One region of the Chromobacterium sp. HL1 genome, then DNA from elsewhere that is predicted to be linked to it. Evidence: predicted binding sites of a transcription regulator. Region 1 holds the regulator's gene; each other region holds the start of a gene.
What was found. Region 1 encodes HrcA, which represses chaperone genes, less so after heat shock. Its sites were predicted from a motif close to ATTAGCACTCGNNNNNNNCGAGTGCTAAT; they were not measured.
Positions count from the first base shown of each region.

Region 2: a site for HrcA is predicted at 1,548-1,576, ahead of rpoH (RNA polymerase sigma factor RpoH). Genes of this name have one in related genera too.
Region 3: a site for HrcA is predicted at 6,036-6,064, ahead of AB1Z25_RS18620 (co-chaperone GroES). Genes of this name have one in related genera too.

Region 1 is NZ_CP162399.1:1,282,045-1,292,412, reverse strand. Features, by position in the region: gene AB1Z25_RS06095 (FAD/NAD(P)-dependent oxidoreductase) at 1-1,029, shown strand, start outside; gene hcnC (cyanide-forming glycine dehydrogenase subunit HcnC) at 1,032-2,303, shown strand; gene recR (recombination mediator RecR) at 2,561-3,163, opposite strand; gene AB1Z25_RS06080 (hypothetical protein) at 3,169-3,624, opposite strand; gene AB1Z25_RS06075 (YbaB/EbfC family nucleoid-associated protein) at 3,695-4,033, opposite strand; gene dnaX (DNA polymerase III subunit gamma/tau) at 4,041-5,930, opposite strand; gene mltB (lytic murein transglycosylase B) at 6,004-7,014, opposite strand; gene hrcA (heat-inducible transcriptional repressor HrcA) at 7,145-8,167, opposite strand; gene recA (recombinase RecA) at 8,478-9,530, shown strand; gene recX (recombination regulator RecX) at 9,539-9,994, shown strand; gene AB1Z25_RS06045 (SRPBCC domain-containing protein) at 9,997-10,368, shown strand, end outside.
Region 2 is NZ_CP162399.1:243,619-253,986, forward strand. Features, by position in the region: gene AB1Z25_RS01190 (PglL family O-oligosaccharyltransferase) at 1-581, shown strand, start outside; gene rpoH (RNA polymerase sigma factor RpoH) at 654-1,517, opposite strand; gene ftsX (permease-like cell division protein FtsX) at 1,703-2,611, opposite strand; gene ftsE (cell division ATP-binding protein FtsE) at 2,608-3,261, opposite strand; gene ftsY (signal recognition particle-docking protein FtsY) at 3,322-4,479, opposite strand; gene rsmD (16S rRNA (guanine(966)-N(2))-methyltransferase RsmD) at 4,717-5,274, shown strand; gene AB1Z25_RS01220 (YfhL family 4Fe-4S dicluster ferredoxin) at 5,379-5,630, shown strand; tRNA gene AB1Z25_RS01225 (tRNA-Tyr) at 5,769-5,853, shown strand; tRNA gene AB1Z25_RS01230 (tRNA-Gly) at 5,907-5,980, shown strand; tRNA gene AB1Z25_RS01235 (tRNA-Thr) at 6,003-6,077, shown strand; gene tuf (elongation factor Tu) at 6,118-7,308, shown strand; tRNA gene AB1Z25_RS01245 (tRNA-Trp) at 7,319-7,394, shown strand; gene secE (preprotein translocase subunit SecE) at 7,463-7,819, shown strand; gene nusG (transcription termination/antitermination protein NusG) at 7,819-8,352, shown strand; gene rplK (50S ribosomal protein L11) at 8,452-8,883, shown strand; gene rplA (50S ribosomal protein L1) at 8,883-9,578, shown strand; tRNA gene AB1Z25_RS01270 (tRNA-Thr) at 9,758-9,832, shown strand; gene rplJ (50S ribosomal protein L10) at 9,919-10,368, shown strand, end outside.
Region 3 is NZ_CP162399.1:4,072,924-4,083,291, reverse strand. Features, by position in the region: gene AB1Z25_RS18640 (O-antigen polymerase) at 1-258, shown strand, start outside; gene asnB (asparagine synthase (glutamine-hydrolyzing)) at 507-2,447, shown strand; gene AB1Z25_RS18630 (glycosyltransferase family 4 protein) at 2,444-3,592, shown strand; gene AB1Z25_RS18625 (MraY family glycosyltransferase) at 4,868-5,971, shown strand; gene AB1Z25_RS18620 (co-chaperone GroES) at 6,123-6,410, shown strand; gene groL (chaperonin GroEL) at 6,461-8,101, shown strand; gene rfbC (dTDP-4-dehydrorhamnose 3,5-epimerase) at 8,210-8,755, opposite strand; gene rfbA (glucose-1-phosphate thymidylyltransferase RfbA) at 8,807-9,694, opposite strand; gene AB1Z25_RS18600 (sugar nucleotide-binding protein) at 9,949-10,353, opposite strand.

The sequences.
Region 1 (10,368 bases):
TTCCCCGGCTGGACCCTGCCCGGTGTGATCATGCTGGGCGGCCTGCAATTGCAGATCAAGAGCGGCGTGGTCAAGCCGCTGGGCCGCACCACCATCGTCGGCACCGGTCCCCTGCTGCCGCTGGTGGCCTGTCAATTGCATCGCGCCGGCGCCGACGTTCAGGGCGTCTACGAAGCCAGTTCCTTCGGCCGCATCGCCAAGGAAACCCTGGCCATGCTGAACAAGCCGCAGCTGTTCCTGGACGGCCTGAGCATGCTGGCCTACCTGAAACGCCACGGCGTGCCGCTGCACTACGGCTGGGGCGTGGTGGAGGCGAGCGGCCAACAAGAAGTGCAGGAAGTCACCGTCGCGCCTTACGACGACAACTGGACGCCGGACCTGAACCGCGCGGTCAGCCTGGCCACGGAAACCCTGGCGGTGGGCTACGGCTTCATTCCGCGCACCCAGCTGACCCAGCAAATGGGCCTGCGCCACGCTTACGACGCCGACGGCTTCCTCAAGCCGGAAATCAACGGCTGGCAGCAAAGCAGCGAAGCCCACATCCACCTGGCCGGCGACATCGGCGGCCTGCGCGGCGGCGAAGCCGCCATGCTGAGCGGCCGCATCGCCGCCCAGTCCATCCTCAAGCAACGCGGTGCAATCAGCGCCGAACTGGCCGAGAAAAACCGCCAGCGCTACCTGACGGAACTGAAAACAGTGTTGCGCTTCCGCGTGGGCATAGACAGCTTCACCCAGCGCGGCAGCGGACAGCTGACGCTGCCGCAGGAAGACACGGTGATCTGCCGCTGCGAGAACGCGCTGCGCAAGGATATCGACGCCGCGCTGGAACAAGGCGTGCAGGACTTGATCAGCCTGAAGATGCGCACCCGCGTCAGCATGGGCGATTGCCAGGGCAAGATGTGCGTCGGCTATTGCAGCGACCGCCTGCGCGAGCACACCGGCAAGGCGGACGTGGGCTGGATCCGCCCGCGCTTCCCGCTGGACCCCTTGCCGTTCTCCGCCTTCCAAACCGAAACCGAAGAGGCCTGACCATGAGCAGACAATACGACATCGTGATCGCCGGCGGCGGCGTGATCGGCGCCTCTTGCGCCTACCAGCTGTCCAAACGCAAAGACCTGAAAATCGCGCTGATCGACGCCAAGCGCCCCGGCAACGCCTCGCGCGCCTCGGCCGGCGGCCTGTGGGCGATCGGCGAATCGGTGGGCCTGGGCTGCGGCGTGATCTTCTTCCGCATGACCTCGGCCAAGAACAAGCGCGAGGCGGCCGGCGCCGCCATCGCCGTGGACGCCAGCACCCCCCACATCCTGCCGGAGTCCTTCTTCAATTTCGCGCTGGCCTCCAACGCGCTGTATCCGGCCCTGCATCAGGAGTTGATCGAAAACCACGGCATGGATTTCAAGTTCGAGGAAACCGGGCTGAAATTCGTGATTTACGACGAGGAAGACCAGCTCTACGCCGAACACATCGCCGCGCAGATTCCCCACCTGTCCGATCAGGTGCGCTGGGTGGACCAGGCCCAACTGCGTGAAAACGAGCCCTACATCAGCCACGAGGCCACCGGCGCGCTGGAATTCCTGTGCGACCACCAGGTCAGCCCCTTCCGCCTGACCGACGCCTATACCGAGGCCGCGCGCCAGAACGGCGTCGACGTATTCTTCAACACCAATGTCACCGGCGTGCTCAAGCAAGGCTCGCGCGTCACCGGCGTGCGGACGCTGGAAGCCGGCGAATTCCACTGCCACACCCTGATCAACGCCGCCGGCTCCTGGGCCGCCGAGTTGAGCCAATGGGCGACCGGCGTCGATATTCCGGTCAAACCGGTCAAGGGCCAGATCGTGCTGTCGGAAAAGATGCCCAAGCTGTTGCGCGGCTGCATCACCACCAGCGATTGCTATATCGCGCAGAAGGACAACGGCGAAATCCTGATCGGCAGCACCACGGAGGACAAGGGCTTCGACGTCAGCAACACCTATCCGGAAATCGCCGGCCTGGTCAAAGGCGCGATCCGCTGCCTGCCGGAGATGAAGAACATCAACATCAAGCGTTGCTGGGCCGGCTTGCGCCCCGGCTCCCCGGACGAGCTGCCCATCCTCGGGCCGATGCAGGGCGTGGACGGCTATCTGAACGCCTGCGGTCACTTCCGCACCGGCATTCTGACCTCGGCCATCACCGGCGTGATGCTGGACGCGCTGGTGCGCGGCGAAACGCCGCCGCTGGACGTGACGCCCTTTCTGGCCGACCGCTTCAACGCCCCGGCCGCCAAGCCGACGGTGCAGGAAGCCGTCGAACTGGCGCTCTCCTAAACCAGCGACGGCCCGTCGCTCCCGCGGCGGGCCGTCCCACTGATTCAGATGTTCCTCTGTTACAGGCCGGCTAGTCCGGCCTGCTTTTTTTGCCCCGCCGCGCCCACCCTCTTAGAACCTGTTTACGATCTCGCGAGCTAGAGCGAGACAAGGCGAAAACAGCTGAGAAAGCGGAATGTACAGAGGGTACATGAGCATTTCGAAGCGGTACTCACCGTGTCACATTTCACAACGCGTAGCAGATCGTAAACAGCTTCTTACTGGCCTACGCCGCGGCGCTCGTACACCGCCTGCGCCAAGGTACCCAGGTCGACGTACTCCAGCTCGCCGCCCACCGGCATGCCGCGCGCGATGCGCGTCACTTTGAGGCCGCGCTCCTTCAACAGCTCGGCGATCATATGCGCGGTGACCTCGCCCTCGGCGGTGAAATTGGTGGCGATGATCACCTCCTCCACCGCGCCGTCCGCCGCCCTCACCAGCAGCTTATCCAGATTGATGTCGCGCGGGCCGACATTGTCCAGCGGCGAGATGCGGCCCATCAGCACGAAATACAGGCCGTCGAAGCATTTGGCCTGCTCCAGCGTCAGCAGATCCGCCGGCATCTCCACCACGCACAGCAAATCCTGCCGGCGCTCCTCGTCGGCGCAGATCGGACACAGCGGCGTTTCGCTGAAGGTGTTGCAGCGTTCGCAGTGGGTCAACTGGGTCAGCGCGCGGTCCAGCGCGCGCGCCAGCTTGTCCGCGCCCTTCTTGTCGCGCTGCAACAGGTGGAAGGCCATCCGTTGCGCGGTCTTGGGTCCGACCCCCGGCAACACTTTCAGGGCGGAAATCAGATGGTCTAGAGCGGGAGGATTCTTCATCGCTTTCACAATCGGGAAAAACGGCGGCGCAGACGCGCGTGCCGCCAGGCGAAAACCAGGCGGAAAATGCCGTAATGCAGTGTCAACAAGCAGGGCGCGCGCGGCGCGAAGCCGATGCGGTCCACCACTTCGCAGCCGCCGGGCAAGGCGCGCACCCGCCGCCGGTGCAGCCAGCGCCGCTGGGTCAGCATGGTGGAGCGCTCGTCGAAGGCGCCCGGCTCCAGCCGCGTCAGCTCCAAGTCGTCGCATTCCACCGGCAACAGGCCGAACAGCAGAATCCGGCACGGTCCGATGCGCACCGGCGGCCTCAAGCCGTCGGGCAGCTCGCCGCCCGGCAAGCGCATGCGGAGCCAGGGCCCGAGCTCGTCGTTGATGCCGGCGGCGCTGGCGGCGTGCGCCCACACCCTGTCGGCGTCGGCGCGCAGCCGGCTGCGCACGGTGAAATGGGCGAATCCGCGCATGGCTACCTCGGAAACAACGTAAAAATGGCCCGGCGCGCGCCGAGCCATCCGGATGCCGAAACCGATGCGATCAGAACGGCAGCTTCATGCCGGCCGGCAGGTTCAGGCCGGCGGAGAAACCGGACATCTTTTCCTGAGTGGTGGCTTCCACCTTGCGCACCGCGTCGTTGAACGCGGCGGCGATCAGGTCTTCCAGCATTTCCTTGTCTTCCTTGGCGTCGTCCAGCAGGCTGTCGTCCAGGCTGACGCGCTTGACGTCGTGAGAGCAGGTCATCACCACCTTGACCATGCCGGCGCCGGATTGGCCTTCCACTTCCACCGTGGCCAGTTCTTCCTGCGCCTTTTTCATATTGTCTTGCATTTGCTGGGCCTGCTTCATCAGGCCGGCGATACCACCTTTGCCAAACATAATCGTTTCACTCCTTCACGGGTTGAATGGTTTCGATGAGCAGCGTCGCGTCGAATTCGCGCACCATTTGCTGCACCACCGGATCGTTTTTCATATTCTCGCGCGCGATGTCCAACTGCTCCTGCCGATGGCGGGCGTCTTTCATCGCCGGCGTCTCCAGGCCCAGCTCTTCCACCGTCACCGCCAACTCCACCGGCCGGCCGAAGCGCTCGCTCAAGGCGAGCTTGAGCTTGTCCTGGTAATCGCGGCTGGTCATGTGGCGGAAGCTCTCCGGCACCGCCAGCGCCAGGCGTTCCTGGTCCCAGTCCTTCAATACCGCATTATGGGCCAGCATGCGCGCCGCGCCCAGCTTGACGCCCAGTTCGGTCACCAGCGCCTGCCAGTCGCCGTCGAAGCGATAGTCAGCCGGCTCCTCCGGCGGCGCCTGCAAATAGGACGGCATCTCCTCGTCCGCCGCCGCGCCCTGATCCCAGGGCACCTCGTCGGGACTGACGTCGCCGTCGTCCGACGCGTCTTCCTCCTCGGGCTCCGGCTCGGGCGGCGGCGCGGCTTGACGGACCGGCACGGCCGGCGCAGGCGGCCTGGCTTCTGGCGCGGCAGGCTCGGGTTCGGGTTCCACCGCCGGCGCGCTGTCCTGAACCGGCTGCGGCGCGGATTGCCGCGGCGCCGGCGAACTCAGGCCGGCGGCCTGCAAGGCCCGCGCGGCCGGCGAAATGCCTCCCGGCGCGGCCGGGACCGGCTGCGCTTGCGGCGGCTGCGGGCGAGCCGGCGCGCCGGCGGCCGGGCGCGGAGGCGCGGCTTCAGCCCGGGCGTTGGCCGGATGGAAGGCCAGCATGCGCAGCAGGGTCATATTGAAACCGGCGTGCTCGTCCGGCGCCAGCGCCAGGTCTTTGCGGCCGTGGATGGCGATCTGGTAATACAGCTGCACGTCCTGCGGCGCAATGGCGTCCGCCAGCGCCTGCAGCGCGTCGCGCTCCGGCTCGTCCTGGGCAACCGCCTGCGGCACGGTCTGCATCAGCGCCAGCTGCTGCAACAAGACCGCCAGTTCGCTCAAAGCGCCTTCGAAGCTGACCCCGCGCTCGGCCAGGCCGTCGGCCTCGGCCATCAGCTGCGGGCCGTCGCCGGCGGCCAAGGCCTGCAGCAAGGCGAACAGATAGCGGCGGTCCACCGCGCCCAGCATCGCGCGCACGCCGTCTTCCTTCACCTCGCCCAGACCGTAGGCGATGGCCTGGTCCAGCAGCGATTGCGCGTCGCGCATCGAACCGGAGGCGGCGCGGCCCAGCAAGGCCAGCGCCGGCGTCTCGTAGGCGATGCCTTCCACGTCCAGCATGTGGGCCAGATGGCCGGCCACTTGCTGCGGCGTCATATTGCGCAAGGAGAACTGCAGACAGCGGCTCAACACCGTGACCGGCACTTTCTGCGGATCGGTGGTGGCCAGAATGAATTTGACGTGGGCCGGCGGCTCCTCCAGCGTCTTCAGCATCGCGTTGAAGGCGCTCTTGGACAGCATGTGCACTTCGTCGATGATGTAGACCTTGAAGCGGCCGGACGTCGGCGCGTACTGGGCGTTTTCCAGCACTTCGCGGATATTGTCGATGCCGGTGTTGGACGCGGCGTCGATCTCCAGCAGATCGACGAAGCGGCCGGTGTCGATCTGACGACAAGCCGAACATTCGCCGCAGGGTTCGGCGGTGGTGCCGGTTTCGCAGTTCAGGCTCTTGGCCAGAATCCGGGCGATGGTGGTCTTGCCCACCCCGCGCGTCCCCGTCAGCAGATAAGCGTGATGCAGACGCTGTTCTTTGAGGGCGTTGGTCAAGGCGCGCACCACGTGCTCCTGGCCGACCAGATCGGCAAAGCGCTTGGGACGCCACTTACGGGCAAGGACTTGATAGCTCATGGGGGCGGATTTTAATGGCAATTGCCGCGCGTGGCGACAGGTTTCGCGCCGCCGCGGCGGGCGGCGCGCGGCGTCACGGCTGGGCCGCGGCCTGGCCCGCCAGATAGCGCTGGCGCAGCTGATCCGCGATTTCCTGCACCGCCTTGGCGTACAGCGTGCTGCGGTTGTAGCGGGTGATCACGAAGAAGTTGTTGAGGCCCAGCCAGTATTCGGTGACGCCCGGCGCCGTTTCCAGCGGCACCAGCACCGCCGGCACGTCGTCGGCCACCGGCGACTGCGGCGTCACGCCCATTTTCTTCAGCTCGCCCACGGTGTAGTGCAGATTGAATTTGTCGGCGATCAGCTGATCGATCTGCGGCCCCGGCTGCACGCTGGCCGGCAGGATCACGTCGTCGCCGTGGCGCCAGCCGTGGCGCTGGAAGTAATTGGCCACGCTGCCGATCGCGTCGTCCGGATCGCTCCAGATGTCGCGGTGGCCGCTGCCGTCGAAATCCACCGCCCATTTGCGGAAGCTGGACGGCATGAACTGCGGCCAGCCCATCGCGCCGGCGTAGGAGCCCTTCAGCGTCAGCGGATCCTTGCCCTCCTCCTTGGCCAGCAGCAGGAACTCGGTCAGCTCCTTGCGGAAGAATTCCGCGCGGCGCGGATAATCGAAGCCTATGGTGGACAAGGCGTCCACCAGACGGAACGATCCGGTGTTGCGGCCGTAATGGGACTCCACGCCCAGGATGGCGACGATGAGCTCGGGCGCCACGCCGTATTGCTGCTCGGCCCGCGTCAGCGCGGCCGCGTTGGCGCGCCAGAACGCCACGCCGTCGGCAATGGTCTTTTCCCCCACCGTGGAATTGCGGAACTGATACCAGGGGCGGGAGGTGGACGGCTTGTCCAGAATCTTGATGATGTTGGGCTTGAGTTCGACATTGGCGAACACCGCCTCCAGCTCCGGGCGGTTGAACTGGCCGCCGGCCACTTGCTCGTCGATGTAGCGCTGCACGTCCGGACGCGCCAGAAAGGCCGCGTCGGCCTGCGCCAGCGGGAAGGAGAACAGAGCCGCCAACGGGGCCAGTTTAAGCAAAGATTTCATGGGCTGGTTTCTGAATAAGCGTTTTTGACTTAGCCGCGCTCCTCGAAGAACGCGGCGCGAAAACTATAGCCGCAGACCTCGCGTCAAGCCTTGCGGCGGCCAAAACCGGCGCACGGCCGGCGCACGGGCGCTAGGCCCGGAACGACAAGGCGCTGGACACCAGGCGCGCGGTAATGTCGACGATAGGGATCACCCGCTCGTAAGCCATCCGGGTGGGACCGACCACGCCCAGCGCGCCGACCACCTGGCCGTTGATCCGGTAAGGCGCGGTCACCACCGAACATTCGTCCAGCGTCATCACGCCAGACTCCTCGCCGATGAAAATGTTCACGCCCTGCGCTTCCCGCCCCTGGTTCAGCAGCTTTAGCAGCTCGGTCTTGCGTTCGAACACGCTGAACAACTGACGCAGCCGCGACAAGTCCTCGGACAGGTCGCTCACCTCCAGCAGCCGGCTGCCGCCGGCCACCACCACCGCGGCGCTGCTGGCCGCCATCGAGCTCTGCCCCAGGCGGATCGCCGCCGACATCAGTTCGGCGATGTCGCCCTGCAGCTGGCGCAACTCGTCCGCCACCCGGCTGGCGATGCGATCCAGCCCCTGGCCGGCGTAATGCTGGTTGATGAAATTGCCGGCCTCTATCAATTCCGACGGCGTGTAATCGCGTTCGGTGGTCAGCAGATGGTTCTGCACGTCCCCGTCCAACGTCACCAAGATCATCAGCACCCGCCGCTCGGACAGGCGCAGGAATTCGATCTGGCGAAAAGCGATGTCGGAGCGCTGCGGCGTGACGATCACGCCGGCGAAATGCGTCAGCTCGGACAGCAAGGAGGACGCGGACTGGGCAATGCGCTGCGGGCTGTCCGGCTGCAGATTCAGTTCCAGCTCGTGCAGCGCCGCCTCTTCCAAAGGCCGGATGGTGAGCAGACGATCGACGAACATGCGGTAGCCGCGCGCGGTGGGCACCCGGCCGGCCGAGGTGTGCGGCGCCGCGATCAGCCCCATCGCCTCCAGCTCCGCCAGCACATTGCGGATGGACGCGGACGACAGCTCGACGCCGGGCAGCATGGACAGGGTTTTGGACCCCACCGGCTGGCCGTCGACGATGTAGCGTTCGATCAGGACCTTGAGCAGGTGTTGCGCGCGTTCGTTCATCATGATGGCTTCATTGTACACAGGGTGGACACTTGTAAAAGTGGTCGCAATCACAACTTTTTCAAGCGAGATCGCGGTTTCCCGTCCCGAAGGACGGTATCGCCGGCAAGCGGCTCTGCCGTTGGCCAAGGCTTTATGAGATAATCGACGGCATCTTTTCGGCTATCGGCGCGGCAAGCGCGAGCGCGACGGGGCAAGCCCGCCGGCGCCGCGCAAACCCCTGTCCGGCATCGGGTTTTCCCCGCCGCCATGGACGCGGCCCGCCGCTGGCCGAGCATTCATTTTGTTTAGCGCCCCCCACACTGGAGACAGCATGGCATCCGAAGACAAGAGCAAAGCGTTGGCCGCGGCCCTTGCCCAAATTGAAAAACAGTTTGGCAAGGGTTCGATCATGCGCATGAGCGACAACCAGATCAACGAAAACCTGCAAGTGGTCTCCACCGGCTCGCTGAGTCTGGACCTGGCGCTGGGCGTCGGCGGCCTGCCGCGCGGCCGCGTGGTGGAAATCTACGGCCCGGAGTCGTCCGGTAAAACCACCCTGTGTCTGCAAGCGGTGGCCGAGATGCAAAAATTGGGCGGCACCTGCGCCTACATCGACGCGGAAAACGCGCTGGACCCGCAATATGCGCAAAAGCTGGGCGTCAAGGTCGACGACCTGCTGATCTCGCAGCCGGACACCGGCGAGCAGGCGCTGGAAATCTGCGACATGCTGGTGCGCTCCAGCGGCGTCGATCTGATCGTGATCGACTCCGTCGCCGCCTTGGTGCCCAAGGCTGAAATCGAAGGCGAGATGGGCGATAGCCACGTGGGCCTGCAAGCCCGCCTGATGAGCCAGGCGCTGCGCAAGCTGACCGGCAACATCAAGCGCACCAACACTCTGGTGATCTTCATCAACCAGATCCGCATGAAGATCGGCGTGATGTTCGGCAACCCGGAAACCACCACCGGCGGCAACGCGCTGAAGTTCTACGCCTCCGTGCGCCTGGACATCCGCCGCACCGGCGGCATCAAGAAGGGCGAGGAAGTGATCGGCAACGACACCCGCGTCAAAGTGGTGAAGAACAAGGTGTCGCCGCCGTTCCGCCAGGCCGATTTCGAAATCCTGTACGGCGAGGGCATCTCCCGTCAGGGCGAGATCATCGAACTGGGCGTCAAGCACGGCTTCATCGACAAATCCGGCGCCTGGTACGCCTACAACGGCCAGAAGATCGGCCAGGGCAAGGACAACACCCGCGAATGGCTGAAGTCCAACCCGGAAATCGCCGCTGAAGTGGAACGCAAGATCCGCGACGCGGTGGGCATCAAAGTGGAAATCACCGAAGGCCAGCCGGACGAAGAGTTCGCCGACGACGCGCTCGACGCCTGATTCCCTGAATGGAAAAAAGCCTGAGGGCGCGAGCCGTCGATCTCCTGTCCCGCCGCGAATACACGCGGCGGGAACTGGAGCGGCGGCTCGCTCCGTTTGCGGAGAGCCCGGAACAATTGACGGCCTTGCTGGACGATCTGGCCGAACACAGCTGGCAGTCCGATCAGCGTTTCGCCCAGCAGTTCGCCGACAGCAAGGGCCAGCGCTACGGCAGCCGCCGCCTGCAACAGGAAATGCGTCAACGCGGCGTGGACGCCGAACTGATCCGCGACGCCTTGCAAGGCCGCGACGACCTTGCCGCCGCCCAGGCGCAATGGCGGAAGAAGTTCGGCCAGCTGCCGGACACGCCGCAGGAGCGCGCGCGCCAGATCCGCTTTCTGGCCGGACGCGGCTTCCCGATGTCCGTGATCGGCAAGGTGCTCAGCGGCGCCGACGACGACGACTTTCCCGCCGACGAGGACTGAGCATGCAAACGCGCGGCATCGCCACCCATATCGACATAGACGCCGCGCCGTCCGCGGTCTGGCGCGTGCTGTGCGACTGGGCAGCCTACCCGGAATGGAACCCCTTCATCGTCGGCCTGCACGGCCGCCAGCAGATAGGGTCTCGCCTGGTGGTCAGCATCCATCCGCCCGGCCGGCCGCGGCTGACCTTCCGCCCGCGGCTGGAAGTCTTGCAAACGGCGGAGGAGCTGGTGTGGCTGGGGCGCGCGCTGCTGCCCGGCCTGCTGGACGGCCGCCACAGTTTTCGCCTGGAAGCGCTGGAAAACGGCGGCACCCGCCTGCATCACGGCGAAACTTTCAGCGGCCTCTTGCTGCCGCTGTTCGGCCAGACGCTG
Region 2 (10,368 bases), 1.0 Mb from region 1:
AGTATCCGCTGTGGTATTACTACTTCCTGGCAATGCTGGTGATCTTCGCCGCGATGGCGCCGCGAGGGGATCGTCAGCTAGCTTGGCCGCTGCGCCTGCCGTTATTCGCGGCGCTGGTCTGGATGGGTTGGCTGTCGATCAGCAGTCTGTCGATGTTCTGGGAGCTGGTGGGCCTGTATACGCCGACCAATGACGCCAAGCGCGATGCAACGCGGATGGAGCGTCTGATCGAGATCGCGGACACCAAGCCGCTGTTCGCCTATCATGCGCTTTACACCGTGGACGACTACTTGAAAGTAGGGCCGGAGCAACTTGAGCGCAAGCTGGCGCTGGAGAACCGGCTGACCGCGTTCCGTCCTTATCCGGAAGTGATGCTGAAGCGCGCGCAGTTGGAGATCTTGGCGGGAAAGCAGGTTCAGGCGGAGCAGACCTTGCGGACGACGCTGGCATCGTTCCCCACGTACGCCGGCGTGTTTCTGGGTACGCTGGACGATGACGGGGCGGAATGGGAGCCTCTGCGCGCGGTGGCCCGCGAGGCCTACGCCAAGCTGCCGGCGAAGTACCAGACCATGTTGGAGTAAGCGCTTTCTCGTGCTCGGGACACAAAAAAACCACAGGCTGAGGCCTGTGGTTTTTTATTGAGCGGAAGATGCTTAGCCTTCTATCACCACGCCTTGGCTGAGGGCGGTCTTCATTTTGCCCAAAGCCTTGGCTTCGATCTGGCGGATGCGCTCGGCGGACACGCCGAATTCGGCGGCCAGCTCGTGCAGCGTGGAGCCGCTGTCGTCGGCCAGCCAGCGCGCTTCAACGATGCGGCGGCTGCGCGGGTCCAGCGTGGCCAAAGCCTGTTGCAGGCCTTCGGTCTGCAGCTGGTCGAACGCGCGGCGCTCCATCTCGCGGGTGGGCTCATTGTGATGATCGGCCAGCCAGTCGATCGGCGCGTAGCCGTCGTCGTCGTTGTCGTCCGCCAGCAAGGCGATGTCCTGACCGCTCATGCGGGTTTCCATCTCGCGGACTTCTTCCGGCTTGACGCCCAGATCGGCAGCGATTTGGCGGGCCTCGTTTTCCGACAGCGCGGAGAAACTGCTCTTCATGCTACGTAGGTTGAAGAACAGCTTGCGCTGAGGCTTGGTGGTGGCGATGCGCACCAGGCGCCAGTTACGCAGGATGAATTCGTGAATCTCGGCCTTGATCCAGTGCACGGCAAAGGAAAACAGGCGCACGCCGCGATCGGGCTCGAAGCGTTTGACGGCTTTCATCAGGCCGATATTGCCTTCCTGAATCAAGTCGGCTTGCGGCAGGCCGTATCCGGAGTAGCCGCGGGAAATCGACACCACCACGCGCAGGTGCGAGAGCACCAGCTGGCGCGCGGCCTCCAGGTCGTTTTGCTCCTGGAAGCGCGTTGCAAGCTCGTTTTCCTGCTCAGGCGTCAGCATGGGTACGCTGTTCACAGCTTGGATGTATTGCTCCAGGCTGCCGCTGGTGGACGGGACGGGCAAAGCAAATGTTGTGGTCATCTGTATAACTACCTCCTTGGGTAGTGATATGTTAGCACTCGTATATGGAGAGTGCTAGCAATGAAAGGTTCCAGCGTCAATGATTTTTTCTATCGTCTCGATAGTAGCGCAGCCGGTGTGCCGACGCCGTTTGCTCTGATTAACAGTTGTTGCGCCGCTTACATGCGCGTGCAAACGGCCGCGTTTCATTTGGGTTCTATCTTGCGCAGATGATGGTCGGAGGCGAGGCGGGCGCCCAGCATCGCCAGCAGGGCGGAGACGGCGACGGCGACTGCCAGTTCGATCGGGTTCAGATTGCGCAGTTCCACCCGTTCGCCGTACAACTGGGCGAATTCGCGAATCGCCGGATTGGCCACCGAGGTCAGCCAACCGGTCAGCGCCCAGGCGGCCAAGCCGGCCAGGATGCCTTGCCACATCGCGTGGTACATGAAGGGGCGGCGGATGAAACTGTCCGGCGCGCCTATCAATTTGGACACCTCGATTTCGTCCTGGCGCGCCAGGATTTGCATCCGGATCGCGTTATTGGTCACCAGCACCAGCGCCAGGCCCAGGGCGATGGCCATGAACCAGGTCAGATGCTTGCCCATTTCCACCATGCCGTACAAACGTTTGGCCCAGTCCGCGTCGAATTGCGCCTGTTCCACCATGGGCAGGCCGGAGAGCTCTTTTTGCAGCATCTCCAGCTCACGCGGCTCCAGCGCCTTCGGCGTGACCACGAAGGCGTCCGGCAGCGGATTGCTGTCCAGACCGTCGGCCAGGCCCGGCAGGCCGTTGCGCTTTTCCATATCGGCCAGCGCCTTGCTCTTGCTGACGAAGCTGTAGCTCTTGATTTTGGGGTGATGCGTCAGCGTGGAGGTCACCGCGGCCAGGTCCGCCTCTTCCGATGACTGTTCCATGAACAGGGTGACTTGCGGCGTGGCGCTCAGCCGGCCCACCCAGTCTTGCACGCTGCTGACGGCCAGATAAAGCGAGAGCGGCAAGGCCAGCGCCAGCGAGAGCATCAGCAAGGTCAGCAGGCTGCCGAAAGGTTGCCGCAGAATCTTGATCAGCGCGAGTTTGGCGCTTTGCCAGTTCAGATAGAGATAATGTTTCATGCGGCAAATTGTCCTTCCCGCAGGCGAATGATTCGGCGGCCGTAGTCTTCCATCAGGGTCTCGTCGTGAGCGGAGATCAATACGGTGACGCCCACTTGGTGGAAGGATTTGAACAATTCCATGATGTCCAGCGCATAGGCGCGGTCCAGGTTGGCGGAAGGTTCGTCGGCAAGTAGGATGCTGGGCCGGTGCACCACGGCGCGGGCGATGCACAGGCGCTGCTGCTCGCCGCCTGACAGGCGGATCGGCATGCTCTTTTCCTTGCCGAGCAGGCCTACTTTGTCCAGCGCGGCGCGCACGCGCTTGGCGGCGTCGCGGCGATCGAAGCCGATGATGTCCAGCGGCAGCATCACATTGTCGAACACGCTGCGGTCGAACAGGATCTTGTGGTCCTGAAACACCAGGCCGATATGCTGGCGCACATAGGGGATCTGGCTGGAGCGCAGCTTGGACAGGTTCTGGCCGTTGACGACGACGCCGCCCGCGGTGGCGCGTTCTATGCCGGCGATCAGCTTGAGCAAGGTGGACTTGCCGGCGCCGGAATGGCCGGCGAGGAAGACCATCTCGCCGGTGTCGATGTTGAAAGACAGGTTTTTCAGGGCTTCATTGCCACCTGGGTAGCGCTTGGTGACCTGGTCGAACTGGATCATTATTCTGTTCCCGCGTTAGCTGGTGACGGCAAGAGTGAGAGCTTGCAATGGCTGATGCGTTCAGTCGAACAGCGCGTCGATGTAGTCCTTGGCCTTGAACGGCCGCAGGTCGTCTATGCTTTCGCCCACGCCGACAAAACGCAGCGGAACCGGACGTTGCTTGGCGATGGCCGCGATCACGCCGCCCTTGGCCGTGCCGTCCAGCTTGCTCAGAATCAGCCCGGTCAGGCCGAGGGCGTCGTCGAAGGTCTTGACCTGGGTGATGGCGTTCTGGCCGATATTGGCATCCAGCACCAGGATGATTTCATGCGGCGCGTCGGGCAAGGCTTTCTGGATCACCCGCTTCACCTTCTTGATTTCCTCCATCAGGTGCAACTGGGTGGGCAGGCGGCCGGCGGTGTCTGCCAGCACGATGTCGATGCCGCGGGCGACCGCGGCCTGGATCGCGTCATAGCAGACGGCGGCGGAGTCGCCGCCTTGCTGGGTGATCACGGTGACGTTGTTGCGTTCGCCCCAGGCCATCAGCTGTTCGCGCGCGGCGGCGCGGAAGGTGTCGCCGGCGGCGAGCAGCACGCTCTTGCCCTGGCTCTGATAGTACTTGGCCAGCTTGCCTATCGACGTGGTCTTGCCGGCGCCGTTGACGCCGGCCATCATGATGACGAAAGGTTTCTTGCCGCTGACGTCCAGCGGCTTTTCCAGCGGCGAGATCAGGTCGCCGAGCGAATCCTTCAACGCGTCTTTCAGTTCCGAGGCGTCTTTCAGTCCTTTCAGCGAAACGCGCTCGCGCACGTCGCCAAGCAGGTGCAGGGTGGCGTCCACCCCCATGTCGGCGGTGAGCAGCACGGTTTCCAGCTCTTCGTACAGCTCCTCGTCTATCTTGCCGCCGCCAAACAGGCCGGCCAGGGATTTGCCCAGCTTGTCGCGGGTTTTGGACAAGCCGGCCTTCAGGCGTTCGGCCCAGCTCATTTTCTTCAGCGAGAGCGGCTCGGCTTCAAGCGGCTCGGCCGCCGGCGGCGAAGCCGGTGCGATGGGGGCGGGCGTCGGGGGCGTCGGCTCGGGCTGCGCTTGCTGCGGCTCGGGCGTTCGCGTTTCAGACTGAGTGGCTGGCGCGTCCGCATCGGGCAGCGCGGCGGGCTGGATATCGGCCGTCGGCTCCGCTGGGGCGGTTGCCGGAGGCGTGGGCTCGGATTGGGTTTTTCTTTTGAAGAAGCTAAACATGCGTAAAGGCCGGCGGAATTCGGTAAATGGCTAAATTGTATCCTCAAATGGAGGTGCTTACCCAATTGTTGCTGCGCGGCGGGAGACGGAGGCGCCGCATCGTTGAAATCTATATATAAGGAATAGACGGCTTTTTGTGGCGTGAGCGGCGACAGATGGCGACCGGTTTGCGCGACAATGAGGCGCGACGGCGCGGATCGGGTTACACTCAGCCCCTTGTTTTTTGAGCTTGGAATTATGAGTCAGTCGCGTAACACGGTCAGAATCATCGGTGGCGAGTATCGGCGCCGGCTATTGCCGTTTCCCGACGCTCAGGGTTTACGGCCAACGCCGGACCGTGTGCGGGAGACTTTGTTTAACTGGTTGGGCCAGCAGCTGTACGGCAAATCCTGCCTGGATCTTTTCGCCGGAAGCGGGGCTCTGGGCTTTGAGGCGGCTTCGCGCGAGGCGCGGCGCGTGGTGATGGTGGAGAAATCCCGCGTGGTCGCCGAGTCCTTGAAAGCCAACCGGCAGTTATTGTCCGCCGCGAGCATCGATGTGGCGCAGTTCGATGCCCTGGCCTATCTGAAGGGCTGCCGCGATCGTTTCGACGTCGTCTTCGTCGATCCGCCGTTCGACACCGATTTGCTGACGCAGGTTTTGCCTTTGCTGGCTCAGGTGATGAGCGAGGACGGCCTGGCGTATATCGAAAGCCGCCGTTGGCCCGAAGAGCTGCCGGGCTGGGAGGTGCTGAAGCGGGCCAAGGCCGGCCAGGTGCACTACGGTTTGCTGCGCCGGGCGGCGGAGCCGGCCTGAGCGGTTTGCCTGCAGTCAGTCTCATAAATATATAACGGGGCGAACTTGCGAGCCCGACTGTCGGGTGACAAAATTCATGTTGTGGAATACTTGAGGAATTTACTATGTCTTTGATGATTACCGACGAATGCATCAACTGCGACGTCTGTGAGCCGGAGTGCCCCAATAACGCGATTTCCCAAGGCGAGGAAATCTACCAAATCGACCCCAATCTGTGCACCCAGTGCGTCGGCCACTACGACGAGCCGCAATGCCAGCAGGTCTGTCCGGTCGATTGCATCCCTCTGGATCCGTCTCACGAGGAGACTCAAGAGGTCTTGCATCAGAAGTATCTGCGGATATCCGGCCAGGCGTGACGCGCTAAGTTTTTGAATTTATTGGAAGCGCCCCGGGCTTGCCGGGGCGCTTTGCTTTTGCGGGCAAAATAATTAGAAAAAAATGCAAAAACCGGTTGACGGCCATCGGGGCTATCTATAATATTCGGGTCTCTTTCAGGAGGGATTCCCGAGCGGTCAAAGGGATCAGACTGTAAATCTGACGGCTCTGCCTTCGAAGGTTCGAATCCTTCTCCCTCCACCAGAATTTAGCGTCTTGGCGTGTGCGATGAAAGTCGCTCGAGGTTGTTGTTGCAGGCGGGTGTAGCTCAATGGTAGAGCAGAAGCCTTCCAAGCTTACGACGAGGGTTCGATTCCCTTCACCCGCTCCAAGCGTGTAGCCTGTTTTAAAGGGCCCATGTAGCTCAGGGGTAGAGCACTCCCTTGGTAAGGGAGAGGTCGGCAGTTCAATTCTGCCCATGGGCACCACCATTTACTTTGTGTTGTTTCGTATCCAGGAAATTTTGCCATGGCTAAGGAAAAGTTCGAGCGGACTAAACCGCACGTAAACGTCGGCACCATCGGTCACGTGGACCATGGTAAAACCACTCTGACCGCTGCGATCACCACTATTCTGTCGAAGAAGTTCGGTGGCGAAGCCAAGGACTACTCCCAGATCGACAGCGCGCCGGAAGAGAAGGCTCGTGGTATTACCATTAATACCGCTCACGTAGAATACGAAACCGAGTCCCGCCACTACGCTCACGTAGACTGCCCGGGTCACGCTGACTACGTTAAGAACATGATTACCGGTGCTGCCCAGATGGACGGCGCTATCCTGGTGTGCTCGGCCGCTGACGGTCCGATGCCGCAAACCCGTGAACACATCCTGCTGTCCCGTCAGGTTGGCGTTCCGTACATCATCGTGTTCCTGAACAAGGCCGATCTGGTGGACGACGCTGAGCTGCTGGAACTGGTTGAAATGGAAGTTCGCGATCTGCTGTCTTCCTACGACTTCCCGGGCGACGACACCCCGGTGGTGATCGGCTCCGCTCGTCTGGCGCTGGAAGGCGACCAGTCCGAATACGGCGAACCGGCCATCTTCAAGCTGGCTGCTGCTCTGGATTCCTACATCCCGACTCCGGAACGCGCCATCGACAAGCCGTTCCTGCTGCCGATCGAAGACGTGTTCTCGATCTCCGGCCGCGGCACCGTGGTAACCGGTCGCGTAGAGCGCGGCATTGTTAAAGTCGGCGAAGAACTGGAAATCGTGGGCCTGAAGGCTACCGCGAAGACCACTTGCACCGGCGTGGAAATGTTCCGCAAGCTGCTGGACCAAGGTCAAGCTGGCGACAACGTGGGCGTGCTGCTGCGCGGCACCAAGCGTGAAGACGTTGAGCGTGGTCAGGTACTGGCTAAGCCGGGTTCCATTACCCCGCACACCAAGTTCCAGGCTTCGGTATACGTACTGAGCAAAGACGAAGGTGGCCGTCACACCCCGTTCTTCGCGAACTACCGTCCGCAGTTCTACTTCCGCACCACCGACGTAACGGGCGCCGTTACCCTGTCGGAAGGCGTGGAAATGGTAATGCCGGGCGACAACGTGGAGATCACTGTTGAGCTGATCGCTCCGATCGCCATGGAAGATGGTCTGCGTTTCGCCATCCGCGAAGGCGGTCGTACCGTCGGCGCCGGTGTGGTAGCTAAGATCATTGCTTAATCAGGTTTAAAGGCCAGTAGCTCAATTGGTAGAGTATCGGTCTCCAAAACCGAGGGTTGGGGGTTCGAGACCCTCCTGGCCTGCCAATTAAGACCAGCCGGCGCTTGTGCGCCGGTTGGTCTTTTGTCGCATACGCGCAAGAGAAGATATCGACATGGAAATGCAAGATAAAATCAAGCTGGCGCTGGCCGGTTTGCTGGTGGCGGCCGGTATCGTCGGCTTTTACATGATTCCGGCGGACCAGGGTATTTTGCGCGCGCTTTCGTTTGTGGTCGGCGTGATTCTGGCGGTTGGGGCGGTTTGGCTGTCGCAGCCGGGCAAGAGTTTCGTCACTTACGCCAACGAGTCTCTGGTCGAGGCTCGCAAGGTGGTGTGGCCCACTCGCAAAGAGGCGATGCAGATGACCGGCATGGTGTTTGTTTTCGTGCTGGTGCTGGCCTTGTTCATGTGGTTGGTGGACTCCAGTCTGTCCTGGTTGTTTTATGATGTGATTCTCGGTCGAGGTAAATAATGGCAATGCGCTGGTATGTGGTTCACGCTTATTCTGGCTTTGAAAAAAGCGTGCAAAAGGCGTTGCGCGAGCGCATCGAGCGTTCTCATGTCGCCGATCAATTTGGTCAAATCCTGGTGCCGGTGGAAGAGGTTGTCGACGTCAAGAATGGCCGTCGCTCCATTACCGAGCGCAAGTTTTTCCCGGGCTATGTGTTGGTCGAGATGGAAATGACCGACGATACCTGGCATCTGGTCAAGAGTACGCCGAAAGTAACCGGTTTTGTTGGCGGTACCGCCAACCGCCCGGCGCCGATTTCCAAGAAGGAAGTCGAGGCCATCATGCAGCAGATGCAAGAGGGCGTGGAAAAGCCGAAGCCGAAGGTGCTGTTCGAAGTGGGTGAGAAGGTGCGTGTTATCGACGGCCCGTTCAACGACTTCAACGGTTCGGTCGACGAAGTGAACTACGAGCGCAACAAGCTGCGCGTGTCGGTGCAGATTTTTGGCCGCGACACCCCGGTTGAGCTCGAATTCAGTCAGGTTGAGAAGTTGTAAGCCTGCCTCTTGGCAAGCTTTTTTTAAGCGTGTATACTGTTGCGCTTTCGTCGGGAAGCGAGTTGACGCTCGCGCTATACCCAAACTAGGAGTTTAATCGTGGCAAAGAAAATTGTCGGCTATATCAAGCTGCAAGTGCCCGCTGGCAAAGCCAACCCGTCGCCGCCGATCGGTCCGGCCCTGGGTCAGCGTGGTCTGAACATCATGGAATTCTGCAAGGCGTTCAACGCCGCGACCCAAGGCGTTGAGCCGGGTCTGCCGATTCCCGTAGTGATTACCGCATTCGCGGACAAGTCCTTCACCTTCGTGATGAAGACCCCGCCGGCCACCATCCTTCTGAAGAAGGCTGCTGGCATCAAGTCCGGTTCGGCCAAGGCCAATACCGACAAGGTGGGTAAAGTGACTCGCGCTCAGCTGGAAGAAATCGCCAAGACCAAGCAGCCGGATCTGACCGCTGCTGATCTGGACGCCGCTGTTCGCACCATCGCCGGCTCCGCCCGTTCGATGGGTCTGGAAGTGGAGGGCGTGTAATGGCTAAGGTTTCCAAGCGCTTGCAAGCTCTGAAGGCTGGCGTTGATCGCAACAAGCTGTACGCTATCGACGAAGCGATTTCCCTGGTGAAAGCTGCCGCCACCGCCAAATTCGACGAGTCCATCGACGTGGCCGTGAATCTGGGCGTGGATCCGCGTAAATCCGACCAAGTGGTTCGTGGTTCCGTGGTTCTGCCGCGCGGTACCGGCAAGTCCGTACGCGTTGCCGTGTTCGCTCAAGGCGCGAACGCTGAAGCCGCTAAAGCCGCTGGCGCCGAAGTCGTTGGTTTCGACGATCTGGCCGAGCAGGTTAAAGCCGGCAATCTGGACTTCGACATCGTGATCGCCTCCCCGGACGCCATGCGCGTTGTGGGTCAGCTGGGTCAGATCCTGGGTCCGCGCGGCCTGATGCCGAACCCGAAGGTGGGCACCGTGACCCCGAACGTAGCCGAGGCCGTGAAAAACGCCAAGGCCGGTCAGGTTCAGTACCGTACCGACAAGGCCGGTATCGTTCACGCCACCATCGGCCGCGCTTCTTTCGAAGCCGAAGCCCTGCGTGAAAACTTCTCCGCTCTGGTTGATGCCCTGGTGAAAGCCAAGCCGGCAGCTTCCAAGGGCGTGTATCTGAAAAAGATCGCCGTATCCAGCACCATGGGTGTCGGCGCTCGTGTAGATACCAACTCGATCAGCGCTTAATCGCTGTTTGAGTTTGGCGGGGCGGTTCGCCGCCTCGCCAAGGCTTTGGGCTGGCAAGTTCGCTTGCCAGGTTGTCAAAGACCGTAGGCGCCGCAAGGCTTAATCGCAGATTTGCCGGTATGGAAGTCCGCACCCTACGCAGATGGTGTACCCGAAACAGGCTTCTGAACAAAGTTCAAGCTCATGTAGCTCAGGGGTAGAGCACTCCCTTGGTAAGGGAGAGGTCGGCGGTTCAATTCCGCCCATGAGCACCAGTTCTTTATGATGTCTCCTGATGTAGGTCGCCGCTGCAAAGCGAAGCGAAAATCCTTTCGCTTCATTTCAGTCTAGGAGGTAGACCTTGAGTCTCAATATCGAAGATAAAAAGGCGGTCGTAGCTGAAGTATCTGCCACGCTGGCAGACGCTCAGACCCTCGTTATCGCTGAATATCGGGGCATCGAGGTAAGCAGCATGACCAAACTCCGCGCTCAGGCGCGCGAGAATGGCGTATACCTGCGCGTTCTGAAGAACACGCTGGTTCGCCGTGCTGTGGAAGGCACTCCGTTTGCCGGTCTGGCTGACCAAATGGTCGGCCCGCTGGTTTACGCTGTTTCCACCGACCCGGTAGCTGCTGCCAAGGTGCTGCATCAATATGCCAAGGCTGACGACAAAATCATCGTCAAAGCAGGTTCCTACGATGGCCAGGTGCTGAACGCCGCTCAGGTTGCTGAGCTCGCGTCCATCCCGAGCCGCGAAGAACTGCTGTCCAAGCTTCTCTACGTTATGCAGGCTCCGGTCGCTGGCTTCGCC
Region 3 (10,368 bases), 2.4 Mb from region 1:
TTGTTTGTGATGATGTTTCTTATTGGCTTGTTGTCGGGTGCATTGCAAAAGGTTTGTGTGCCTGGGCAAGGATTATTTCGTGTATGGTCTGCCATTAATATGACTGTGTTGACTTTGTCGGTTTTTTATGACTATTACACAACGTCAGGCGTTATTTGGATGTCGATTATTCTGTCACCTTTTTTCTTTTCGCGTTGTGAAGATGAGGGTGATGAAGTCCAATTTCCTCGATCACAAATGCCATCGTTGATAAAGTAGGCAATAATGTTTGATAGGTCGTTGAAAATTATTATTGATGATGAAAATTGCTTAATCCGTAGGTGTTGCAAAATTAAGTAGGAATAAATTGAATTTTTGGTAAAAAATCGACATGAATGGTGTTTGCTCAGAGGTTTCTATTTTGAAATTTTTTTCAACAGCCTGCTATGATGGTTTAAGACTTTATGATTGAATGAGTCGATACATTTCGAATCATTACAATTTGATTATTTTCCGAAAGTAGACTCATGTGCGGTATTGCTGGTTTTTTAATGTCGAGTGCCTCTAGTTCAGAGGAGACGAAGAGTTGGCTGAAGTCCATGACGGATGCGATATTACACCGTGGCCCAGATGAGGGGGGCGAATGGGTGAGCCGTGAAAGTAATGTTGCGCTTGGACATCGGAGACTTTCGGTCATCGATTTGTCGGCGGCTGGAGCGCAGCCAATGATGTCCCCGAGTGGACGCTTTGTCATGGTTTATAATGGCGAAATTTATAACCATACAGCAATTCGGGCTGAATTAGAGAGTAGCGGTTTAGTTGGCCAATGGCGTGGACATTCGGACTCTGAAACCATTGTGACGGGTTTTGAAGTTTGGGGTATTGAGGCTACTTTACAACGCACAGTTGGAATGTTCGCGCTGGCAATATGGGATCGTGAGCGTCAAGAGCTGACGCTAGCACGTGACCGTTTGGGGGAGAAACCTCTCTACTATGGTTGGCAAGGCATGACTAAGCCAACGTTTCTTTTCGGTTCTGAGTTGGGGGCGCTACGCGCTCATCCTTCTTTTTCAGGTGAAATTGATAGGAATGCGCTTTGCTCATACCTTCGCCACAATTGTGTCGGTGGTACTCATTCCATTTATCAGAATATTTTTAAGCTTGCCCCTGGATGTTTGTTGAGCCTTTCTCTTCGAGAGCCTACGCCAGTAGTGAAATCATACTGGTCTGCACAAGAAGTCGTTTTGCAAGGCTTGAATAATCCATTTCGTGGTAGTGCAGAAGAAGCAGTTGAAGAATTAAATGGACTATTGTGTGATGCGGTAAAACAGCAGATGGTGGCTGATGTGCCTTTGGGTGCTTTCCTCTCTGGTGGGGTTGATTCATCTGTAATAGTTTCATTGATGCAAGCTCAATCATCGCGCGCAGTGAAAACTTTTTCTATTGGTTTTGTTGAGAAAAAGTATAACGAAGCTGAATTTGCAAAGGCTGTAGCAAAACACCTTGGGACTGACCATACTGAACTATATGTCACCCCTGAACAGGCGATGACGGTAATCCCAAAGTTGTCAAAACTTTATAGTGAACCTTTTGCGGATTCATCTCAGATTCCGACTTTCCTCGTCAGTGAATTAGCTCGTGAGCATGTGACTGTTTCGCTTTCCGGTGATGCTGGGGATGAACTATTTTGCGGTTATAATCGCTATCAGATTACTTCGCAAGGGTGGAATAAGCTCAAAAAGGTCCCTTTAAGTTGGAGGACGTCTCTGGCTCAGATGATTACAAAAATTTCGCCAAAAACATGGGAGCGATTTGCTGGATTTATGCCGCATGCGCATATTGGTGACAAGATTTATAAAGGTGCGGCAGTGATGACGAGCCGGACTGCTGGTGAGTTATATCAAGGTTTGGCATCTCATTGGACGGATCCTAGTTCTGTTGTGATTGGTGGGGCAGAATATTATGGCTTGAATTCACATTTAGAGCAAAAATTTGGAAGCCTTGGGCCTGTAGAGTTGATGATGTTGTTTGATTTGTTGGGCTATTTGCCTGATGACATCCTGGCTAAAGTTGATCGCGCTGCCATGGCGGTTAGCTTGGAGACAAGAGTTCCTTTTCTAGATCACCGCGTTGTTGAGTTTGCATGGACTTTACCTTTGCAATACAAGCTTTGTAATGGAGTTACTAAATGGCCTCTTCGTCAAATACTGTATCGGCATGTTCCGAGAGATCTGATTGAGCGGCCGAAGATGGGATTTGGCGTACCTCTGGGAGAATGGTTGCGTGGTCCATTGAGAGAATGGGCGGAGGAGCTATTGTCTGAAAGAAAGCTGAGGGAGGGTGGATTTTTTCATAGCAATTCCATTAGAGCAAAATGGGGGGAGCATCTTTCTGGGGCAAGGAATTGGCAGCATCACCTATGGAGTGTTTTGATTTTTCAATCGTGGCTGGAGTCAAACCATTCATGAAAAAAAAGCTGCTCCTAGTGGTGAATGCAGATTGGTTTTTTCTCTCGCATAGGCTGCCAATTGCTTTGGAGGCTCAAAAGCAAAATTATGAAGTTCATGTGGCCGTTGGACTGACTGATAAATTAGAAACGCTTGAGAGTTATGGCTTTATTATTCATCCTCTAGATATGCAAAGAGGTAGCACTCATATCACAGGGATAGTGCATTCGGTTCTTCAAATTTATCGTGTAATGAAGGCGGTGAAACCAGATTTGGTTCATTTGGTTACGATTAAACCGGTGCTTTTGGGGGGCTTAGCTGCTCGTATGGCGAAAGTGCCCGCCGTAGTTGCGGCGATTTCGGGGATGGGTTTTGTTTTTTTGGATGTAGGTATTAAAGCAGCCCTTAGGCGTCTGATTGTTAGTAGACTGTATGCAATCGCATTGGGACATAAAAATTTAAAGGTGATTTTTCAAAACACAGACGATCAGACTAAAGTGTGTCAGATGTCTGGCTTAGGTTTGGACAGTATAGAGCTGATCCGTGGTTCTGGTGTGGATCTTGAGCAGTACTGTGTTAAAGAGCTGCCTGGCGGTACACCAATTGTTATCCTGGCAGCTAGGTTGTTGAAAGATAAAGGGGTGCAAGAGTTTGTTGAGGCCGCTCGATTGTTGCGACGATCTGAGTATGCGCCAAGGCATGGTGTACGGTGCGTCTTGGTTGGAGAGCCTGATCCTGAAAACCCTAGCTCGATTACACCGGAGGCATTGGAACTCTGGAGAGAGGAAGGCATTATCGAAGTCTGGGGGAAGCGGAGCGATATGGTTGACGTCTTGGCTTCGGCAACAGTAGTTGTTCTTCCATCCTATAGGGAGGGACTGCCTAAGGTGCTTATAGAGGCTGCTGCTTGTGGAAGAGCTATTGTTACGTCTGACGTACCCGGTTGCCGTGATGCGATTGAGCCAGATGTGACAGGTGTCTTGGTTCCTGCTAGGCAGGTGGAGCCACTTGCGAAAGCGATTAAGTACCTTTTAGACCATCCATCTGTTTGCGCAGAGATGGGTGCTGCTGGACGACGTTTAGCTGAACAGGCCTTTGATATTCACTCGGTGGTTAGGGAGCATATGCGGATATATAGTCAATTGGCGGTAAGGAGCGCGCAATGATTGTTGCCGTTACCGGGGCCAATGGCTTTCTTGGTGAACGTGTGGTCGACATGTTGGAAAGGCAAGAACGGATTGCTCGTTCATGCGTGTGAGAGCCACAGCCGGATAGATCTGAGGATTTGCGCTATTGCCCTGTTGGCAGCGTCGGGGCTGGTTTAGAGCCGAGTATTGAGTGGAGTCAGTGTGCATACTACTGCTCGATGTGATGAGGGGTACTGTGGGGCATCCCGCTGGAGGCCTTCCGTGAGGTAAGCGTTTGAAGCACGCTGAGTCCTGCCAGGCGGGTGGCAGCTCTTGGAGTACAGCGTTTTGTGTTCGTCTGTTCGATAAAGGTCAATGGAGAATCTGCTTCTCTATGGTTGTCCTTTTCGAGCGTGCTCGGGCGCTGAGTCAGATATTTCTGGTTTGTGATAGGGGGGGGCTTGCCAACCGCTGAATTGTTGCTGCAGTTTGGACAAGCGATGGAGGGGCCGGTAAGATTGATGTATGTTCCAGGGATAATCCTGCAGCGTAGGGCTGCGATGCTCTGGCGTAAGAATATTGCGCAATGTTTGTTGGAGTGTCTTTGGGTAATGATCAAAAAGCGCGGGAACTTTTGGGATGGAGTCCCGTGCTTAGTGTGGATTTGGGTTTAATTGCTTGCTGGAAGGCGCAGATAAGTTGACATAAGGGAGCAAAATGGATTATTTGTCCCTGACAGGAAGGAGAGGGGCTTTTGTGGTGTGGATATTGTCCGGAATGATTTACATCTGAGGGAGCTGGCCTGAGGTGCTAAGTTTTTGGTAATTGGCGGGGCCGTTTCTATTGTTTTAGAGGTATGGTTTCTCCCTATGTAGGTGCGCTGGCAGGCGAGTATTTTAATGGTCAACATTTTGTTGCATATTTTATAGCTGTTTTTTAACAGTTTTGACTGTTTTTTCATCCCGTTCGTTGGTTGTGTGGAGAGCTTTCCGAGGCTTGCGATTTCTATAGTGCGAGCTCGAGGCCGTTTTGCATTACCCCATTTTAGTGTTGGGGGCGTATTGAAGGTCTGCTAACCATCATTCAGTTTTGAATAGGTGTTTGAGTTAGTAATTGTTTATGGGGTGCATTAAAGTAAATTGTGATCAAAGCATATGTCTATCTTTGTGTGTAATTGCTATGAGGCGCTTCGATGTTTCAAGGGAGGGTTGTGAATGATGTCGTTTCAAGGGCCGCCAGGCTTGCATGAATATTGGCTAGCCATCTGCAAGCGTGGTTTGGTTTTAGATCTCTCCTAAAATTTTGGGCATTTGTATGTTATTGATACTATTGTTTTCGACAGTTGTTGCTTTTTTTTTAGGAGCTCTTTTAATACGCTACATCCACCTTCATGAGCAGTTTTCTGCTGATCATGATTTGAGCGGTGTTCAAAAGTTTCATGCAAAGCCCGTTCCAAGAGTTGGGGGGGTTCCTGTGATGGCAGGGCTCTGTGCGGGCTGTTTTCTCTTGAAATATTTGACTGGGTCTTTGCTTCCAGTTTTGTTGCTGATATCGTCCATTCCAGCTTTTGGTGCTGGCCTTGTTGAAGATCTTACTAAGAAGATAGGACCATGGCCTAGATTGCTAGCTACTTTTGTAGCAGGGGGCGTTGCGTTTTTTTTGATTGAAGCAGGGCTCTCTAGGGTAGGTATTCCTTGGGTGGATGCGCTGTTGCAACAATGGTGGTTGATTTCACTATTGTTGACCGTTATCGCTGTTGGAGGGGTTGCACATGCAGTGAATATCATTGACGGTTACAATGGTTTATCTGGGGTTGTTGCCGTGTTTATTTTTCTTGCTATGGCCTATGTGGCATTTAAAGTGCAGGACTTTGAATTAATGGGGATCTGCTTTGCTATGATTGGGGCGGTTGCGGGCTTTCTATTCTGGAATTTTCCACGAGGATTGATTTTTGCAGGGGATGGTGGTGCTTATCTCGTCGGGTTTATGATCGCAGAAATTTCCGTCCTGCTAGTGCAGCGTCATGTTGAAGTTTCTCCTTGGTTTCCTCTGCTGTGCGTGATCTACCCTGTATTTGAGACAGTTTTTTCTATGTATCGCAGAAAATTTCTACAGCGACGCGCAATTGGTTATCCAGACGCTTTGCATCTGCATCAGGTTATTTATAAGCGTGTTGTGCTATGGATGGTCGGCTCAAAGGATGCTGCGCATTTGACTCAGCGTAACAGCTTGACATCCCCCTATCTCTGGGCTCTTTCATCTTTTTCGGTCGTGCCAGCAATGCTTTTTTGGAACAACACTCCTGTGCTCATCGGTTTTGTACTGGTCTTCATCGCCAGTTACATCTACCTGTATCGTATGATTGTTCGTTTCCGTACTCCGCGCTGGATGTTGCTTCGCAAGTCGGCTCGCCCATGACGCTCTTGGGCCTGTCGAAAATAGCTACGGCAGGCTCTTGAAAACCCTCCCGCTCGTCCCTATCATTAGCACTCGCAGCAGGTGAGTGCTAACGCTCGCCTCAACTCACACAGGTTTCCACTCTCAACAGCCACTGTAACAGGAGAGATCCATGGCAATTCGTCCTTTGCACGACCGTGTTGTTATCAAGCGCCTCGAGGCTGAAGAAAAAACCGCTTCTGGCATCGTTCTGCCGGGCGCAGCCGCAGAAAAACCGGATATGGGCATCGTTTTGGCCATCGGCAATGGCAAGATTCTGGAGAACGGCGAGCGCCGTCCGCTGGAACTGAAGCCTAACGACAAAGTCATTTTCGGCAAGTATTCCGGTCAGGCCGTCAAGGTTGACGGCGATGAAGTCCTCGTGATGCGCGAGGAAGATGTAATGGGCATCGTTGAGTAATCCGACCCACATCTGAACTTCCCCTACTCAGAATTCTGGAGATTTAAAGAATGGCTGCTAAAGACGTAAAGTTTGGTGATTCCGCTCGCGCCAAGATGGTAACCGGCGTCAACATTCTGGCTGATGCCGTTAAAGTGACTCTGGGCCCGAAAGGCCGCAACGTGGTGCTGGACCGCTCCTTCGGCGCGCCGACCATCACCAAGGACGGCGTATCCGTCGCCAAGGAAATCGAACTGAAGGACAAGTTCGAGAACATGGGCGCGCAGATGGTGAAAGAAGTCGCTTCCAAGACTTCCGACGTGGCTGGCGACGGCACCACCACCGCCACCGTGCTGGCTCAAGCCATCGTGTTGGAAGGCATGAAGTACGTTGCCGCCGGGATGAACCCGATGGATCTGAAGCGCGGCATCGACAAGGCCGTTGCCTCGCTGGTGGGTGAGATCGCCAAGATCGCCAAGCCGTGCGCCACCACCAAGGAAATCGCTCAGGTTGGCTCCATCTCCGCCAACTCCGATTCCGACATCGGCGACATCATCGCCAATGCCATGGAAAAAGTGGGCAAGGAAGGCGTGATCACCGTTGAAGACGGCAAGAGCCTGAACAACGAACTGGACGTGGTTGAAGGCATGCAGTTCGACCGCGGCTACCTGTCCCCGTACTTCATCAACAACCAGGACAAACAGATTGCCGCTCTGGACAATCCCTTCATCCTGCTGTTCGATAAGAAAATCTCCAATATCCGCGATCTGCTGCCGGTTCTGGAGCAAGTGGCCAAGTCCGGCCGCCCGCTGTTGATCATCGCAGAAGACGTGGAAGGCGAAGCGCTGGCCACTCTAGTGGTCAACACCATCCGCGGCATCCTGAAAGTGGTAGCCGTTAAAGCCCCGGGCTTTGGCGATCGTCGCAAAGCCATGTTGCAGGATATCGCCTTCCTGACCGGCGGCACCGTGATTGCCGAAGAAGTGGGCCTGACCCTGGAAAAAGCTTCGTTGGAAATGCTGGGCCAAGCCAAGCGCGTTGAAGTGGGCAAGGAAAACACCACCATCATCGACGGCGCCGGCCAAGCGGCCGAGATCCAGTCGCGCGTGGGCGAGATCCGCAAGCAGATGGAAGAAGCCACTTCCGATTACGATCGCGAAAAACTGCAAGAGCGCGTGGCGAAGCTGGCCGGCGGCGTTGCGGTGATCAAGGTTGGCGCTGCCACCGAAGTGGAAATGAAAGAGAAAAAGGCTCGCGTTGAAGATGCCTTGCACGCTACCCGCGCCGCTGTGGAAGAAGGCGTTGTGGCTGGCGGTGGCGTTGCTCTGCTGCGCGCCCGCTCCACTTTGGACAGCCTGAAAACCGACAATGCCGATCAAGACGCCGGTGTTAAGATCGTGCTGAAGGCCATCGAAGCGCCGCTGCGCCAGATCGTCAAGAACGCCGGCGAAGAGCCGTCGGTCGTGGTGAACAAGGTGCTGGAAGGCAAGGGCAACTTCGGTTACAACGCGGCTAGCGGCGAGTACGGCGATATGCTGGAAATGGGCGTGCTGGATCCGGCCAAGGTAACCCGCTCCGCTCTGCAGCACGCGGCTTCGGTTGCTGGCCTGATGCTGACCACCGACTGCATGATCGCTGAACTGCCGGAAGACAAGCCGGCGGCTGGCATGCCGGATATGGGTGGTATGGGCGGTATGGGCGGCATGATGTAATCAATCAGTCGTTGATTAGGCCGGTTGTTGCAAAGTAATCGGCGCCAAGAGAAAGCGGCCTGGATAGCAATGCTATCCAGGCCGCTCTTGTTTATTTGAGTCCGCAAGTCAGATGGTGATCAGGGAGGAGAATGGCGGCGCCTCTAGATCCTTGGCAGACAGCTGCGGCGCTTCTTGCAGCGGCCAGTCGATTGCTAGCGTGGGGTCGTTCCAGGCGATGCTGCGCTCCAGTTCCTTGAACCAGTAATCGGTGGTCTTGTATAGGAACTCTGTGTTATCGCTCAGGGTGAGGAAGCCGTGGGCGAAGCCTGGCGGAATCCACAGCTGGCGTTTGTTCTCGGCAGAGAGCTCTATACCTATCCACTGCCCGAATGTAGGAGAGTTAGGTCGGATGTCTACTGAGACGTCGAATACAGAGCCTGTGACCACGCGTACAAGTTTTCCCTGAGCATGAGGTTCAAGTTGGTAGTGGAGTCCACGGAGAACGCCCTTGCATGAGGCACTGTGGTTGTCTTGTACAAATTTCACCGGATATCCGACGCCACAGTCGAATCTTTGCTGGTTGAAACTTTCAAAGAAGAAGCCCCTGTTATCACCGAAAACAGTTGGCTCAATGATCTTTACGTCAGGTATCGCGGTGGAAATGATGCTCATGCTGTGCCGCCTTGCCGTGCAGGACTATATGGTCCGACGGCATCCAAGATATTAATAGATAGTTCGTTCTAGCATGGAGAGCAGATAGTGGCCATAGCCCGTTTTTTGCAATGGTTGTGCCAACCGTTTAACCTGGTTGCTATCAATCCAGCTGTAAAGGTAAGCGATTTCCTCTGGGCAGGCTACTTTCAGCCCTTGGCGGCTTTCGATGGTGGCGATGAACTGGCTGGCTTCTAGCATAGATTCATGAGTGCCAGTATCAAGCCAGGCATAGCCGCGGCGCATGGTCTGCACATTGAGTGTGCCTTGTTTCAGGTATGCATTGTTGATGTCCGTTATTTCCAGTTCACCGCGTGCAGAAGGACGGATGGTTTTGGCGATGTCGACAACTTGCTCATCGTAGAAATACAAGCCAGTAACAGCGTAATGGGACTTGGGCTGCATAGGTTTTTCTTCAATCGACATCGCTTTGCCTTTACTGTCGAAGTCTACTACGCCATAACGCTCAGGATCGTTCACCCGATAGGCGAAAACACTAGCACCCCGGGACTGTGAGTCTGCATCCTGCAGGAGACTTGCAAAGTCATGGCCGTAGAAGATGTTATCGCCGAGTACCAGTGCGGAGGGAGCCCCATTCAGAAAGTCTTCTCCGATCAGAAAGGCCTGAGCTAGACCATCTGGGCTTGGTTGTACCGTGTATTGCAGGCGGATACCCCATTGGCTGCCGTCTCCCAGCAGTTGTTCGAAGCGAGGAGTGTCCTGCGGCGTCGAGATGATCAGTATTTCTCTGATTCCGGCCAGCATTAGCGTGGTCAGAGGGTAGTAGATCATCGGCTTGTCGTAGATCGGCAACAGTTGTTTGCTAACGGATATGGTTGCCGGGTAGAGCCGGGTGCCGGAGCCTCCTGCGAGGATAATACCTTTGCGAGCCTTGCTCATAGATGTTCCTTTAGTTTAGTTCTGCTTGTCGTTGCTGCCATCGCACGGTGAGCGCATCGTCAACGCCTTGTGCCAAGTAGGGGGCATAATGCCAAGCGCGACTTGCAACTTGCTGCAGTCGAGGCGCGAGTTGGCCGGGTATTTGACTTGCATCGAATAGGCCTCAGTCGGGATGCCATGTACGGCATCTGGCGTCGACGTCAGCGGGAAGCTGAATTTGTCCGCTTGTTCGACAAGTGCTGCGCGTAGCCGTGTCAGCTGGCTTCGCCGATAGCCGCCAGATGGTAAGCATCGAAAGGGCCACGCTTGCCCTCGGTTAGATCGTGACGGATCCATTGCGCGGCGATGTCCACGATCAAAGCCCCCAAAGTCGGTGTGCGGATTTGGTCGGCAGCCACCTTCAATTCGGTACATTCGCCGGCCAGGCGTAGCATGGTTTTGAGAAGGCTGGAGCTGTGAGCGCCGAATACTTTGCTGGTGCACAGGATAAGATGGCGTGAACTTGTCCCTCGCGCAGCCTGTTCTCCTTGCCCTGGAGAGGTTGTATACCGATTGTGGACTTGTAGTGGGATTGACGATGATGTCGGGGCACCGTGTATCCAATATGTATAGGGTGGTGCTTGCCTTTGCCAGATCCGTTGCCGCGCGGTCCAGCGCAATCAGTTTGCCCAGCG